Regions from separate parts of the Streptomyces sp. NBC_01142 genome, predicted to be linked through region 2. Evidence: riboswitches for the same ligand, from Rfam matches in the RefSeq annotation. Region 2 holds a riboswitch; the other holds the start of a gene.
The links. Region 2 has a riboswitch for cyclic di-AMP ahead of OG883_RS27905 (transglycosylase family protein). Riboswitches for the same ligand answer to the same signal wherever they lie in the genome.

Region 1 (7,082 bases), 550 kb from region 2:
CGGCGCTGCTCGCCCTCTGCGCCCTGCTGATCGGTGTCTGGCAGGGCGCCGGCGGCGGTGGCGGTGGCGGCGACGGGCGCGTGCTCGCGCCCGCCGGCCTGGTCGGGGTCATTGCCCTCGGGGTGGACCGCGGCTGACTGCAGCTGACCGGTGCCGACGGGGCCGATCGGAGCCGACCGGAGTCGGCTGGGCGCCGTGCTCCGTGCGCTCCGGCCCTGGCCCGTACGCGCTCGTCTGCTCCCGTACGCCCCAGGCTGCCCCCCCGTACGCTTCCGTCCGTCCCCATCTCCTGTCGCCCACTTGGCCGAAGGCGAGTCGCCGCCCGGCGCCGCTGCGGCCAGCCTGGGTAGGGCGAAGGGCGCGGTTCCGTCCGCAGCCGTGGCCGTGGGTGGACTGGCAGGAGAACAGCGGTGGGGCAGCGAGACAAGGCCGGCATCAACAAGGCTCGCCGCTTCGTCCGGGCGCTGCCCACACTCTTGATCATCGGCGGGCTGGTCTACGACCTCGCGACCCCGCCCCAGTTCACGGCCGCGCCGCTCTTCTCGGCCGCTCCGCTGATCGCCGCCCCCTTCTTCTCCTGGCGCACCACCCTGCTGACCGGCATCGCGGCGGTCGCGGCCGTGCTCGGCCTGCACATCTACAACGGCACCATCGGCCGCGTCCCGGCGTACACCGAGCTGTTCACCGTGCTGACCGTCGCCGGGTTCGCGCTGCTCATCAACAGGGTCGTGATGCGCAGCGGCGAGCGGCTCGCCTCCGCCCGCGTCATCGCCGAGACCGCCCAGCGTGCCGTGCTGCCCACCCCCGTCGACCGGATCGGCGGGTTGCAGGTCGCCGCGCGGTACGAGGCGGCGCAGGCGGACGCGTTCATCGGCGGCGACCTCTTCGCCGTACAGGACACCCCGTACGGCGTGCGGCTGGTCGTGGGCGACGTCCGCGGCAAGGGGATGGAGGCAGTCGAGGCGGTGGCCGTCGTCATCGGGGCGTTCCGGGAGGCCGCCGAGCAGGAGAGGTCGCTGGAGGGCGTTGCCGAGCGACTGGAGCGTGCCCTGGCCCGTGAGGGGACACGGCGGGACACCCTTGACATCTTCGAGGGGTTCACCACGGCCGTACTCGCCGAGGTCCCGCGCGGCGGGGGCGTGGTGCGGGTGGTGAACCGGGGGCATCCGCAGCCGCTGATGCTGTACGCGGACGGGGACCTGGACATGCTGGAGCCGACCGTGGCCGCGCTGCCGCTGGGGATGGGCGACCTGGGGATGCTGCCGGACCGGGCCGAGGAGCATCCGTACCCCGCCGGGGCCACGCTGCTCCTCTACACGGACGGGCTCTCCGAGGCGCGCGACGCGGACGGCGTCTTCTACGACCCCGCCGGGCGGCTCGGCGGCCGGATCTTTCCCGGGCCGGAGGAGCTGCTGGACGCGCTGGTCGCCGACGTGCGCCGGTACACGGGTGGCCGGTCCACGGACGACATGGCGCTGCTGGCGGTCAGCCGCCCCGCGGAAGGGCAGCAGGACCGCCGCAGGACCGTGCCGGTCGTCAAAGCCGAAACGACCGTCCGGGTCGGCACGGCGGACAGGGCCGAGGAGCGGGAGACCTGAGGATCAGCAGACCTGAGGATCAGCAGATCCGCACGGTGCGTAGTCGGAAGATACCCCTCCGCATAGCATGTGATGCACCGTCAGATACGGAGCCTGCCTGAGGGGCGATCAAGTCGCCCGCTTCCGGCCCCTTGTGTCCCGGTAAGTCGTGATCAAAGTCGTTAATGATCACTCGGAACAGCTTGGAATCCGGCCCCCGAGTCTATTAACGTTCGATAACGCAGCGCGGTCGTCCCAGTCGTCGCAAGAGACGGCACCGTGCGCACGCGCCGAATCCCGCAAGGGAACCGGGGAACCACCAATTGGGGTGAATCGGGCATTCTTTGCCGCTTTTTTTCGGCGGCCGAGGCGCTCGTAGGAGACCTTCCTGCTCCGAACCCGTCAGCTAACCCGGTAGGCGAGAAGGAAGGAAAGGAGCACGCCTCCGTGGCGTCCAACAAACCTGCCCCCGAAGCACCCTTCGCGACTGACTACTTCGGTGACGAGGGAGCGGAGCGGACTTGGGAGGAATGGAACCCCACCGAGGACTCCGTCCGTCCGGTGCGCGGTCGGCACCGTGTCCTGAAGCAGCGCGGCGGACTCGCGCGTAGCTCCACGGTCCTCGGCGTCGGTGTGATCGCAGCGGTCGGCGCGGGCGGCATCGCCACCGCGCAGGACAAGCCTGCGGTCTCCATCTCGCTTCCCGACTCGATCTCGGACAACCTCCCCGACGCCAAGTCCCTGCCGGGCGTGGGCTCCCTGATGTCCGACGACGCCGACGGCGATGCGGGGATCGCGAACGCCGCCCCGCTCACCGCCATGACGGTTGCCGCCGACACCGGCTCGGGCACCACGGGCGTAGCGGACCAAGGCTCGAGCAGCGCGGGTGAGGCACTGCGCGCCCGCATCCTCCAGCAGGCCGAGCAGCAGCAGGCCGAGGCGGACGCCGAAGCGAAGGCAGCCGCTGAGAAGCTCGCCGCCGAGAAAGCCGCGTCCGAGGCGAGGAAGCAGCAGAGCGAGGCGGAGGCCAAGGTCGAGGCCGAGAAGCGGAAGGCCGAGGAGGCCGCGGCGGCCAAGGCCGAGGCTGATCGGCTCGCCGAGCTTGCCAAGAGCTACGCCGTCCCGCTCTCCTCGTACACGATCACCTCTACCTTCGGTCAGTCCGGTTCGATGTGGTCCTCCGGGTATCACACGGGTCTCGACTTCGCCGCCCCGACGGGCACGCCACTCAAGGCCGTGCACGGTGGCACCGTCAAGTCGGCGGGCTGGTCCGGCTCGTACGGCTACCACACGGTGCTGGAGCTCGAGGACGGTACGGAGGTCTCGTACAGCCACCAGTCCTCAATCGCCGTCAGCGTCGGGCAGAAGGTCGGCACCGGCGATGTCATCGGTCGCGTGGGCGCCACCGGCAATGTGACAGGGCCGCACCTCCACCTGGAGGTTCACACGGCGTCCGGCGACGGCGTCGACCCGATGGCGTGGCTGCGCGGCATGGGCCTCTCCGTCTGAGTCCCTGTCCCTGCCCGGGGACTTGTCCGAGTACCTGTCTCCACGGCATGTGAGCACTCCGGCACTACGGCAGCCTTCGTGGTGCCGCGCGCAGCTCTCGTATTCCCCGGCAGCCCTGGCGTACACCCCCGACGCCAGGGCTGCCGGGCTGTGCGGGCCCGCCGGCCGGAATAGCCCGCCCTGGTACGGCCGTTGATCAACGCATGATGTCACTCCGTACCCTCGGCTCCTCCGACCTCGCCGTGTTCCCGCTCGCCCTCGGCGGCAACGTTTTCGGCTGGACGGCCGACCAGGCGCAGTCCTTCGCCGTACTCGACGCCTACACCGCCGCGGGCGGCAACTTCATCGACACCGCCGACAGCTACTCCTCGTGGGTGCCGGGCAACGCAGGTGGCGAGTCCGAGACCGTCATCGGCGACTGGCTGGCCGCGCGTGGCAACCGCTCCGAGATCGTTGTCGCCACCAAGGTCGGCGCCCACCCCCAGTACAGGGGCCTCTCCGCCACGACGATCAAGGCCGCGGCCGAGGCGTCGCTGAGCCGGCTCCGTACCGACCGCATCGACCTGTTCTACACGCACTTCGACGACCCGTCCGTCCCGGTCGAGGAGATCATCATCGCCCTCGACCAGCTGGTGAGGGAGGGCAAGGTGCGCGCCATAGCCGCCTCCAACCTCAGTGCCGAACGGCTGCAGGCGTCGCTGGACTTCTCGGAGCGCGAGGGGCTCGCTCGCTACGTCGCGCTGCAGCCGCACTACAACCTCGTCTCCCGGGAGACCTACGAGGGGGAGCTCCAGGACACGGCCGCCCGCGCCGGACTCGCCGCCGTCCCCTACTACGCGCTCGCGTCCGGTTTCCTCACCGGCAAATACCGGCCGGATACGTCGGTGGACAGCCCGCGGGCCGGGAGTGCGGCCAGGCACCTGCAGACGGATCGGGGCCTCAAGGTGCTCGCCGCGCTCGACACCGTGGCCGGGGCGCGCGGCGCCGAGATCGCGACTGTTGCGCTGGCCTGGCTGGCCGCGCAGCCGACGGTCGCCGCGCCGATCGCCTCGGCCCGCAGGGTGGAGCAGCTGCCCGCCCTGCTGGCCGTCGCGGACCTGGAGCTGACGGCGGAGGAGCTGGCCGAGCTGACGGCGGCCGCTGCCCCGTAGCGGGCGGGACGGGGCGACGGGCGGGACGGGGCGTAGTGGCCGTACGGGCCGGGTCGGGAGTAGCTAGTAGCGGTACGGGTTGTGGCCGCTGTAGTCGCGGTGCGGCGGCGGCACCCGCACCCGGCCCGTCGCCCGCGCCGCGTACGTGAGCGCCGGACCGGCCGCCTCCTTGCGCTGCCACAGGTGGTGCAGCAGTTCCTGCTCGCGCGCCATGAAGTCCGGGCCCGCCGCACCCCGGCGGGCCCGATGGCGCAGAAACGCCAGGGAGGTCGCGAACCGCTCGTACTCCGACACGGTGTGCGCGGCGGCCGGTCCGTACCTGTGCCGGGCGAAGTCGCGCGCCATCGTGCGCGCCCGCATGGAGGAGAGGGCGCGCGGCTCCGCATCCGTCAGCCAGCCGGCCGCGGCGTACGCGGGCAGTTCGGTGGATATCGTGTGCAGTTCGCGCTGCCGCGTCCAGATCGCCAGCCAGGTCAGCAGGCCGAAGGCGGGGACCATGAACGCCCCGTACACGGCGTAGAACCCCCACGGGCCGAAGAGTGACGCCGAGGCGTTCCACAGGGCGTGCATGCCCATCGCGAGGGCGAGTCCCAGCAGCGGCAGGACGACCCGGCGGATCCTCTGGCGCTGCGCGGCGAGCGCGGCGATCCCGAAGCCGATACCCGTGAGCACGGTGAAGAGCGGATGCGCGAACGGTGACATGACGATCCGTACGAAGAAGGTCGCGGCGGTCACCGAGGCGAGGCCCGAGGTGCCGATCTCCTGGTCCTCGCCGAAGGCACTGCCCAGGTAGAGGATGTTCTCGGTGAAGGCGAAGCCGGTCGCGGTGATGCCGGCCACGACCACGCCGTCGACGATCCCGGTGAAGTCCCGTCTGCGGAAAATGAAGATCAGCAGGACTGCCACGGCCTTTGCGCTCTCCTCGACGACCGGAGCTATGACGGTCGCGCCGAGGGTGTCCGCGCTCGCCGGATCGGCGGTGGCGGTGGCTATCCAGCGGGTCGCGAAGGTGTTCGCGATGATCGCGACCAGGGCTGCGGCGCAGGCGCCCCAGGCGAAGGCGAAGAGCAGATTCCGCCAGGGGCCGGGCTCGACCCGGTCGAGCCACCGGAAGGCGGCCACCAGAAGCGGGACGGGCAGGGTCGCAAGACCGAGGCCGACCAGGAAGCCGTGGGTGCCGGTCTGTTCGCGGACGAGCGCGAGGATCATCAGACCGGAGAGGGCGAGGAGCGTGATCAGCACCCCGGCCCGTACCGCCTTGCTGCGCCAGAGCCGGGACGCGCGGCGGGGTTTGTAGCGCCAGTGGGCACGCTCCGGCACGGCGTCGAACAGCGGCTGCTGCTCGCACGCCGGAACCACCGGATGCGGTGGGGAGTGGTGCGGGGGCGAATCGGACACCCAATGACCCTAACGAGGCGCACTGACAACTGGCGATGACGTCCGCGGTACTACTGGGGGTTACACGTCGAATGGTGTGTCGAGTGGTGCGTCTTGTGTGTCGAGTGGTGCGTCGGGTTATGCGCCGAGTGGTGCGTCCCGGTGTGCTTCGGGGGATATGTCGTGGTGTGCGTCGGTTTGACCGTCGGGGGGCGTGTCCCGCAACGGGCGGCGGAACAACAGGTCGTGGACCTTGTGCCCCTTGTCCAGGCCCTGCCCCTCGAAGCGGGTCAGGGGGCGGAAGCCGGGACGGGGAGCGTAACCGCCGTCCTCCTGGGTGTTCTCGAAGTCCGGGTGCGCGGAGAGGACCTCGAGCATCTGCTCGGCGTACGGCTCCCAGTCGGTGGCGCAGTGGATGACCGCGCCGGGCTTCATGCGCTGTGCCGCGAGGGTGAGGAACTCGGGCTGGATCAGCCGCCGCTTGTGGTGCCGCTTCTTGGGCCAGGGGTCGGGGAAGTAGACCCGCAGCCCGTCGAGCGAGCGGGGCGCGAGCATCTCCCGGAGCAGGATGATCGCGTCGCCGTTGGCCACCCGGATGTTGGACAGTCCGTTCCGCTCCGCGAGACCGAGCAGATTGCCCTGGCCGGGGGTGTGGACGTCGACGGCCAGAATCCCGGTGCCGGGGTCGTCGGCGGCCATCTGCGCGGTGGCCTCGCCCATCCCGAATCCGATCTCGAGGACGACGGGCAGCCCGCCGAACATCTTCTCCAGATCAAGGACGCGGTGCCCGTCGATGTCCATGCCCCAGGTCGGCCACAGTCGCTGCAGCGCATCGGCCTGACCGACGGTCACACGGCTGCGCCGCGGCTGGAAGCTGCGGATGCGCCGCTCATGATGCGACCCGGCCGGATCGGCGGCGGGCCCCCCGGGAAAACGGGGCTCGCCCTTGGCGCGGACAGGGGGCTGGGGGGCGTCGGGGGTGGAGTTACGGAGCTCAGACACAATGCCCTGATTCTACGGCGCCGGGCCGAGCCCTCTCCTCGGCCGGGGCGGCCATGGGCGGCCATGAGTGGCCTTGGGTGGCCATGCGGACGGACGGACGGGCGGACCTGCGGAGGGGCGGGCGGAGGGGCGGAGGAACGGGCGGACGGGCGGCGCGGGCCGGGGATCCGCGCTCGCCCGCTATCTCCCGGCCCGCGCCCGCTGTCCGTCCGCCAGGGCCGTCAGAGCCCTGCGCGCCACCTCCCTGCCGATCGGGAGAGACGCCGTCGCCGCCGGGGACGGGGCGTTCAGCACATGCACCGTCCGTGGGGCCTCGCGGATCAGGAAGTCGTCCGCCAGCGTTCCGTCCCGCAGTACCGCCTGCGCCCGTACGCCCGCCGGGGCCGGTCGCAGATCGTCCTCCGTCACGGCCGGCAGCAGTCTGCGCACCGCCGTCGTGAAAGCGCGCTTCGACAGCGAGCGGTGC
Region 2 (7,082 bases):
CTTCCACTGCAGGGAGGGGAGCCGCACACACGCACGGGGGAGCTCGTAAGACGATGACGGTCCAGGTCCAGATGCTCAGATTCGCCCTGGTGGGGGTGGTGAACACCGGGACGTACTACGGGCTGTATCTGGCCCTGCTGACCTGGCTGCGGATGCCGTACGTCGCGGCGCACGTCCTCGCCTTCACGCTCAGCATGGTCGGGTCCTTCTTTCTGACCTCGTACTTCACGTACCGGACCCGGCCGACGTGGCGCAAGTTCCTGCTGTTCCCGCTCACCAATGCCGCGAACTTCGCCGTCACCACCAGCGGGGTCTACCTGCTGGTGGACGTGTGGCAGGTCGGCAGCCGCTACGCGCCGCTGATCGCGGCCGCCGCGGCCATCCCGGTGACCTTCGTCGTCTCACGGATGATCATGTTGCGCCCCGAACGGACCCGCCCGGGAACGGGCCGCGGACCGGGCAGCGGCTCGCACACGGAGAAGCCCGGGGCAAAGGCGCCCGCATCTGCGACCTCCGCATCTGCGGCCTCCGCATCTGCGGCCTCCGCATCTGCGACTTCCGCGGAATCGTTGGTCGAACCAGTGGCCCAGACCCCTGGGACTGCCTAACATCGATCACCGCAGGGTCTTGTGCACCGTCGCACAATCACGCCGGGAGGCTCCTTTGCACCGCCGCCGTCGCACCGCGCTCACCGTCTCCGCCGCGCTTCTCGTCGCCGCTCCCCTCCTCGCCGCCTGCGGCAGTGAAGCTCACCCGGGGGCCGCCGCCGTCGTCGGCGGGCAGCGGATCGAGGTGTCCACCGTCCAGGCGAAGGTGGCGGACGTACGCGCTGCCCAGGAGCGTTCCCCGCAGGCCGCCCAGCTGATCAAGGACAGCGGCCGGCTCGGCCGCGCCAAGCTCTACGACCTCATCGTCGACCAGGTCGTGCAGAAGGCCGCGGACGACGCCGGCGTCAAGGTCAGCCGCAAGGACATCCAGGACGGGCGCGCCGCCCTCGCGCAGCAGTCCGGCGGAGAGGACCAGCTCGCCGCCATGTATCTGCAGCAGCGGGGTGTCGCTCCGGACCAGCTCGACGATGTCGTACGCCGCGACGTCCTGGTCGCCAAGCTCGCCACCGCGCTCGGCGCGACCAACAGTCCCGAGGGCCAGCAGAAGCTGAACGAGGCCTTCACCGCCGCCGCCAGGTCGCTCGACATCGACGTCAACCCGCGCTTCGGCACCTGGGACGACCAGAAGCTGGAGCTCGGCAGCTACAAGGCCCCGTGGATCACCCAGGTGACCAAGGAGCAGGAGCCCGTCGAGGCGGGTGCGTAGCGCAGGGTAGTTTCGACGGGTGAGTACAGAAGCACCCGCCGCCGGCCGCATCGTTCTGCTGACCGCCAGCCATCGCGTCGCACCCGGACTGCTGTCCTGGCCCGCATGGCAGACGCTGCACGCCGCGGACCGGGTGGTGTGCGCCGACGAGGCGCACCCCCAGCTGCCGTATCTGCGCGAGGCAGGCATCACCGTGGAGCACACCGCGCTCACCGCCGAGGAGCTGGTGGACGCCTGTGCCGGGAGTACCTCCCGGGCCGGGGGCGCCGGGGCCGAGGGCCCTGGGGAAGGGCGGACCATCGTGGTTCTGCCCTCCGGCGAGGGCGACCGGGCCCTGACCGACGGGCTGGCCCGGCTGGCCGGCTCCGGCCGGGTGCAGATGCCGGACCTGGAACTGCTGCCCGGCTCGTACGACCTGCCCGGCGCCCGTCTCCTCGACCTCGTCCAGGTCATGGACCGGATCAGGCGCGAGTGCCCCTGGTCCTCGCAGCAGACGCACGAGGGACTCGCCAAGTACGGCATCGAGGAGGCGTACGAACTCGTCGAGGCCATCGAGGACGGCGACCGCGACGAGCTGCGCGAGGAGCTCGGGGACGTACTCCTGCAGGTCGTCTTTCATGCGGCCATCGCGCAGGAGGACGAGGCCGAGCCGTTCTCCATCGACGACGTCGCCGGGACGATCGTCGAGAAGCTGATCCACCGCCACCCGCATGTCTTCGGCGACGCGACCGCCGAGACACCGGAGGAGGTCCGGGAGCACTGGCTCCGTACGAAGGCGATCGAGAAGCAGCGCGACTCGGTGACCGACGGCATCCCGCTCGGCCAGCCCGGCCTCGCGCTGGCGGCCAAGCTGGCTTCGCGGGTACGGACGGCGGGCCTCGAGGTGCCGCTGCCCGCCGGCGAGGGCATCGGGTACGCCCTGCTCGCACTCGCCGTCCGCGCGGAGGCGAACGGCGAGGACCCGGAGGCCGCCCTGCGCGCCGCCGCCCGCGCCTACCGGGACGCGGTCCGTGCCGCCGAGGGGCAGGAGTGAGCGCTCGGCCGGAGCTGTTCACCTGGGAGTTCGCCACCGATCCGTATCCGGCGTACGCCTGGCTGCGCGAGCACGAGCCGGTGCACAGAGCGACACTGCCCAGCGGGGTCGAGGCATGGCTGGTGACGCGGTACGCCGATGCCAGGCAGGCTCTCGCCGACCAGCGGCTGTCGAAGAATCCGGCGCACCACGCCGAGCCCGCGCACGCCAGGGGGAAGACGGGAATCCCGGGCGAGCGCAAGGCGGAGCTGATGACGCATCTGCTGAACATCGACCCGCCCGACCACACGCGGCTGCGGCGGCTCGTGTCGAAGGCGTTCACCCCGCGCCGGGTCGCCGAATTCGCCCCGCGGGTGCAGGAGTTGACCGACCGGCTCATCGATGGATTCATCGAGAAGGGGGAGGCTGACCTGATTCACGAGTTCGCGTTCCCGCTCCCCATCTATGCCATCTGCGACATGCTCGGTGTCCCGCGCGAGGACCAGGACGACTTCCGCGACTGGGCGGGCATGATGATCCGTCACGGTGGCGGGCCGCGCGGCGGAGTTGCCCGCTCGGTGAAGAAGATGCGCGGCTATCTCGCGGAGTTGATCCACCGGAAGCGGGTGGAGCCGGGTGACGACCTGATCTCCGGGCTGATCCGCGCCAGTGACCACGGCGAGCACCTCACCGAGAACGAGGCCGCGGCGATGGCCTTCATCCTTCTCTTCGCGGGCTTCGAGACGACGGTCAATCTCATCGGCAACGGGGTCTACGCGCTGCTGCGCAACCCGCAGCAGCGCGAGCGGCTCCAGGCCTCCCTGGCAAAGGGGGAGAGCGGTCTACTCGCCACCGGTGTCGAGGAGTTGCTGCGCTACGACGGGCCCGTGGAGCTCGCGACCTGGCGGTTCGCGACCGAGCCGCTCACGCTCGGCGGGGAGCGGATCGCGGCGGGCGATCCCGTACTGGTCGTCCTCGCGGCCGCGGACCGGGACCCGGAGCGCTTCACCGCTCCGGACACCCTCGATCTCTCCCGGCGCGACAACCAGCATCTGGGGTACGGGCACGGCATCCACTACTGCCTCGGCGCGCCGCTCGCGCGACTGGAGGGACAGACCGCACTCGCGACGCTGCTCAGCAGAATGCCGGACTTGAGGCTTGCGGGCGATCCGGCCGATTTGCGGTGGCGTGGGGGGCTCATTATGCGTGGATTGCGCACGCTGCCGGTGGAGTTCACCCCTTCGCGCATCTGACGTATATCTGACGCTGCGTCAAAACTGTGACTTCCGCGTGATCTCCGCTGTATCGACTTGTGACTCGCGTTCGATGCGGCTACCTTCACCGTCGTCTCGGCAGTTACGCGAAAGGCAACCGCATGCGCTCCGGCAATGGCCGTCATCGTCGTCCCCGCCAGGCTCCGGCCCTCGTCGTCGCGGCAGGGGTGACGGGATCGGCCATCGCGATCCCGCTGCTCGGCGCGACCTCGGCGTCCGCCGCCGACGCCTCCATGTGGGACCGCGTCGCGGAGTGCGAGAGCGGCGGCATGTGGAGTGCCGACCTTGGCAACGGGTACTACGGCGGGCTGCAGTTCTCGCAGGAGACCTGGCAGAGCTTCGGCGGTACGACGTACGCGCCCCGAGCCGATCTCGCCAGCCGCTCCCAGCAGATAGCGGTCGCGGAGAAGATCCTCGCCGCGCAGGGCCCCGAGGCGTGGCCCAGCTGCTCGCCGATCGCCGGGCTGACGGACGACGGTGCCGACACCGGCGTCGACCCGGGCGGCCTGCCGTCGGATGGGCAGAGCACTCCGGCGAAGCCGTCCGCCCCCGCCGGGTCGGCCACACCCGAGAAGGCCACCGAGCCCTCCGGGTCCGCTGAGCCGTCGACCGAGCCCTCGCCCGCCGGGTCGGACACGCCCAAGAAGGCCACCGAGCCGGCCAGGCCCGCCGAGTCGGCCGCACCCGACTCCGCCGAGGCGGGCACGGATGCCGGCAGCGGCAAGCACCGCGGCGGGCCCGCCCCGGAGAAGGTCGAGCCGGGCAATACGGACAATGAGCGCGAAACGGGTCGTCATGCCTCGCGAGGTGACGGTCCGGCGCGTGACACGGCCGGCGTCGCGGACGTCGATCCCGGCGAGTACACCGTCCGCCCCGGCGACAGTCTCTGGGCCATCGCCGACGAGCGTGAGGTGCCCGGCGGCTGGTCCGCGATCTACGAGGCGAACGAGCAGGCCCTCGGTGCGGATCCCGACCTCATCCTCCCTGGCCAGAGCCTCGATCTGGACCTGAAGTAGCGGCAGTTCGCGGTCTTATGTCCGGTTCTGTGTAAGTGAGACAAGGGTCTCTTTGCCCCAACTGGTGCAGCTTGCCCGGCGGAACCGCTGCTTCCGCCCCTCACCTGCGGAAACGAGAGTTCCCCGAGTGGCGAGATGGGTGTTTTCTCCCCGATGTTCCTCTTTTGAACATCGGGGAGCGCTGTGTTTACGGTCGGAACCGCTCGCCACCGCGGGCACCACTGACCGTCACGCCGAATCCTGCCGTCGGTCGGGGGGAGTACTCGTCGCTCAGAGCGCCGAAGGCAGGAGCGGGGGACCCAAGGTAAGCGCCGGACCCGGCCGTTGAGGATGAACGGCCGATCACGGCTTGGGGTGAAGCTGCGCGCTGGACGCGCGGCCGGGCAACTCACTTGGCCCGAACCCGACAGCTCACCTCGTAGGCGTCGGTGAGGAGAAGTTCCATGCTGCGTTTCAGCAATGGCAAGCACCGTCGCCCGACCGTTTTCCATCGCGCTTCCCGTATCGCCGCGCTCGCCGGTGTCGCCGGTGCGGCCGTGGCCGCCCCGCTGCTCGGCGCGACCTCCGCCTCCGCCGCGACCACGTCCGAGTGGGACCAGGTCGCCCAGTGCGAGGCCGGCGGCAACTGGTCCATCAACACCGGCAACGGCTACTACGGCGGCCTGCAGTTCTCGTCCTCCACCTGGGCCGCGTACGGCGGCACCGCCTACGCCGCGTCGGCCGACCAGGCCTCCAAGTCCCAGCAGATCGCGGTCGCCGAGAAGGTCCTGGCCGGCCAGGGCAAGGGTGCCTGGCCGAGCTGTGGCGTGGGCCTGTCCAACGCCGCCAACGACGGCGGCTCCGCCGAGCCGTCCCAGGCCCCGGCCCCGGCTCCCGCCCCGGAGCGCGCCGAGGCCCCGACCACCCGCTCCGAGCGCGCCGAGGCCCCCGCCCCGGCCGCGAAGCCCGCCGCCAAGGGCTTCGAGAAGGGCGACGGCGAGTACAAGGTCAAGGCCGGCGACACCCTCGGCACGATCGCCGAGGAGAAGAAGGTCGAGGGCGGCTGGAAGAAGCTGTTCGACCTGAACAAGGACATCGTCGACGACGCCGACGTGATCTACCCGGGCCAGCAGCTCCACCTGAGCTGACCCCCGGGCCCCAGAGCCCCCCGGTCCGGCGCCTATTCCCCCGTACGCGCCGGGCCGGGGTTTTGCCTGTCAGCGGCACGCGAACCCATTACCGGCAGGTAGGTTCGGTGCGCTTTCTCCCGTACGCGGCTGTTCATGCGCTTTTTCGTCCCAGGGGGCGGGCATCGGCCGGCTGATGTCCCGGAGCCGGTTAGGCTCTTGCCGCAAGGCCAATGAGACCCTGCACCTCATAGCGTCACATCCCATAAGGAGATGCTCGTGCCGTCCATCGACGTCGTCGTAGCCCGGGAAATCCTGGACTCCCGAGGCAACCCCACGGTCGAGGTCGAGGTTGGCCTCGACGACGGCAGCACGGGTCGTGCTGCTGTTCCCTCCGGCGCCTCCACCGGTGCGTTCGAGGCTCTCGAGCTCCGCGACGGTGACCAGAACCGCTACCTCGGCAAGGGTGTCGAGAAGGCCGTCCTCGCCGTCATCGAGCAGATCGGCCCGGAGCTCGTCGGCTACGACGCCACCGAGCAGCGCCTGATCGACCAGGCGATGTTCGACCTGGACGCCACCCCGGACAAGTCCTCCCTCGGCGCCAACGCCATCCTCGGCGTCTCCCTCGCCGTGGCGCACGCCGCCTCCGAGGCCTCCGACCTGCCGCTCTTCCGCTACCTCGGCGGCCCGAACGCGCACCTGCTGCCCGTTCCGATGATGAATATCCTCAACGGTGGGTCGCACGCCGACTCCAACGTGGACATCCAGGAGTTCATGATCGCGCCGATCGGCGCGGAGTCCTTCTCCGAGGCCCTGCGCTGGGGCGCCGAGGTCTACCACACCCTCAAGTCCGTCCTGAAGACCAAGGGTCTGTCCACCGGTCTCGGTGACGAGGGCGGCTTCGCGCCGAACCTCGACTCCAACCGCGCCGCCCTGGACCTCATCCTCGAGGCCATCAAGCAGGCCGGTTACGTCCCGGGCAAGGACATCGCGCTCGCGCTCGACGTCGCCGCGTCCGAGTTCTACAAGGACGGCTCGTACGAGTTCGAGGGCAAGTCCCGCTCGGCCGCCGAGATGACCGAGTACTACGAGGAGCTCGTCGCGGCGTACCCGCTCGTCTCCATCGAGGACCCGCTCTTCGAGGACGACTGGGCCGGCTGGAAGGTCCTCACCGACAAGCTGGGCACCAAGGTCCAGATCGTCGGCGACGACCTCTTCGTCACCAACCCGGAGCGTCTGGCCCGCGGCATCGAGGACGGCGCCGCCAACGCGCTGCTCGTCAAGGTCAACCAGATCGGCTCGCTGACCGAGACCCTGGACGCCGTGGAGCTCGCGCAGCGCAGCGGCTTCAAGTGCATGA

Region 1: linked by a shared signal. The riboswitch ahead of OG883_RS30515 (M23 family metallopeptidase) and the one ahead of OG883_RS27905 (transglycosylase family protein) in region 2 are both predicted to bind cyclic di-AMP.

Annotation. Positions count from the first base shown of each region.
Region 1 is NZ_JAPEOR010000002.1:2,858,380-2,865,461, reverse strand. Features, by position in the region: gene OG883_RS30525 (hypothetical protein) at 1-137, shown strand, start outside; gene OG883_RS30520 (PP2C family protein-serine/threonine phosphatase) at 411-1,598, shown strand; cyclic di-AMP (ydaO/yuaA leader) riboswitch at 1,856-2,013, shown strand; gene OG883_RS30515 (M23 family metallopeptidase) at 2,025-3,086, shown strand; gene OG883_RS30510 (aldo/keto reductase) at 3,290-4,237, shown strand; gene OG883_RS30505 (PrsW family intramembrane metalloprotease) at 4,301-5,596, opposite strand; gene trmB (tRNA (guanosine(46)-N7)-methyltransferase TrmB) at 5,753-6,616, opposite strand; gene lhgO (L-2-hydroxyglutarate oxidase) at 6,797-7,082, opposite strand, start outside.
Region 2 is NZ_JAPEOR010000002.1:2,307,927-2,315,008, reverse strand. Features, by position in the region: gene OG883_RS27935 (glycosyltransferase family 2 protein) at 1-57, shown strand, start outside; partial or broken gene OG883_RS27930 (GtrA family protein) at 54-428, shown strand; gene OG883_RS27925 (SurA N-terminal domain-containing protein) at 664-1,314, shown strand; gene OG883_RS27920 (nucleoside triphosphate pyrophosphohydrolase) at 1,334-2,347, shown strand; gene OG883_RS27915 (cytochrome P450) at 2,344-3,579, shown strand; gene OG883_RS27910 (transglycosylase family protein) at 3,702-4,616, shown strand; cyclic di-AMP (ydaO/yuaA leader) riboswitch at 4,883-5,056, shown strand; gene OG883_RS27905 (transglycosylase family protein) at 5,060-5,743, shown strand; gene eno (phosphopyruvate hydratase) at 5,996-7,082, shown strand, end outside.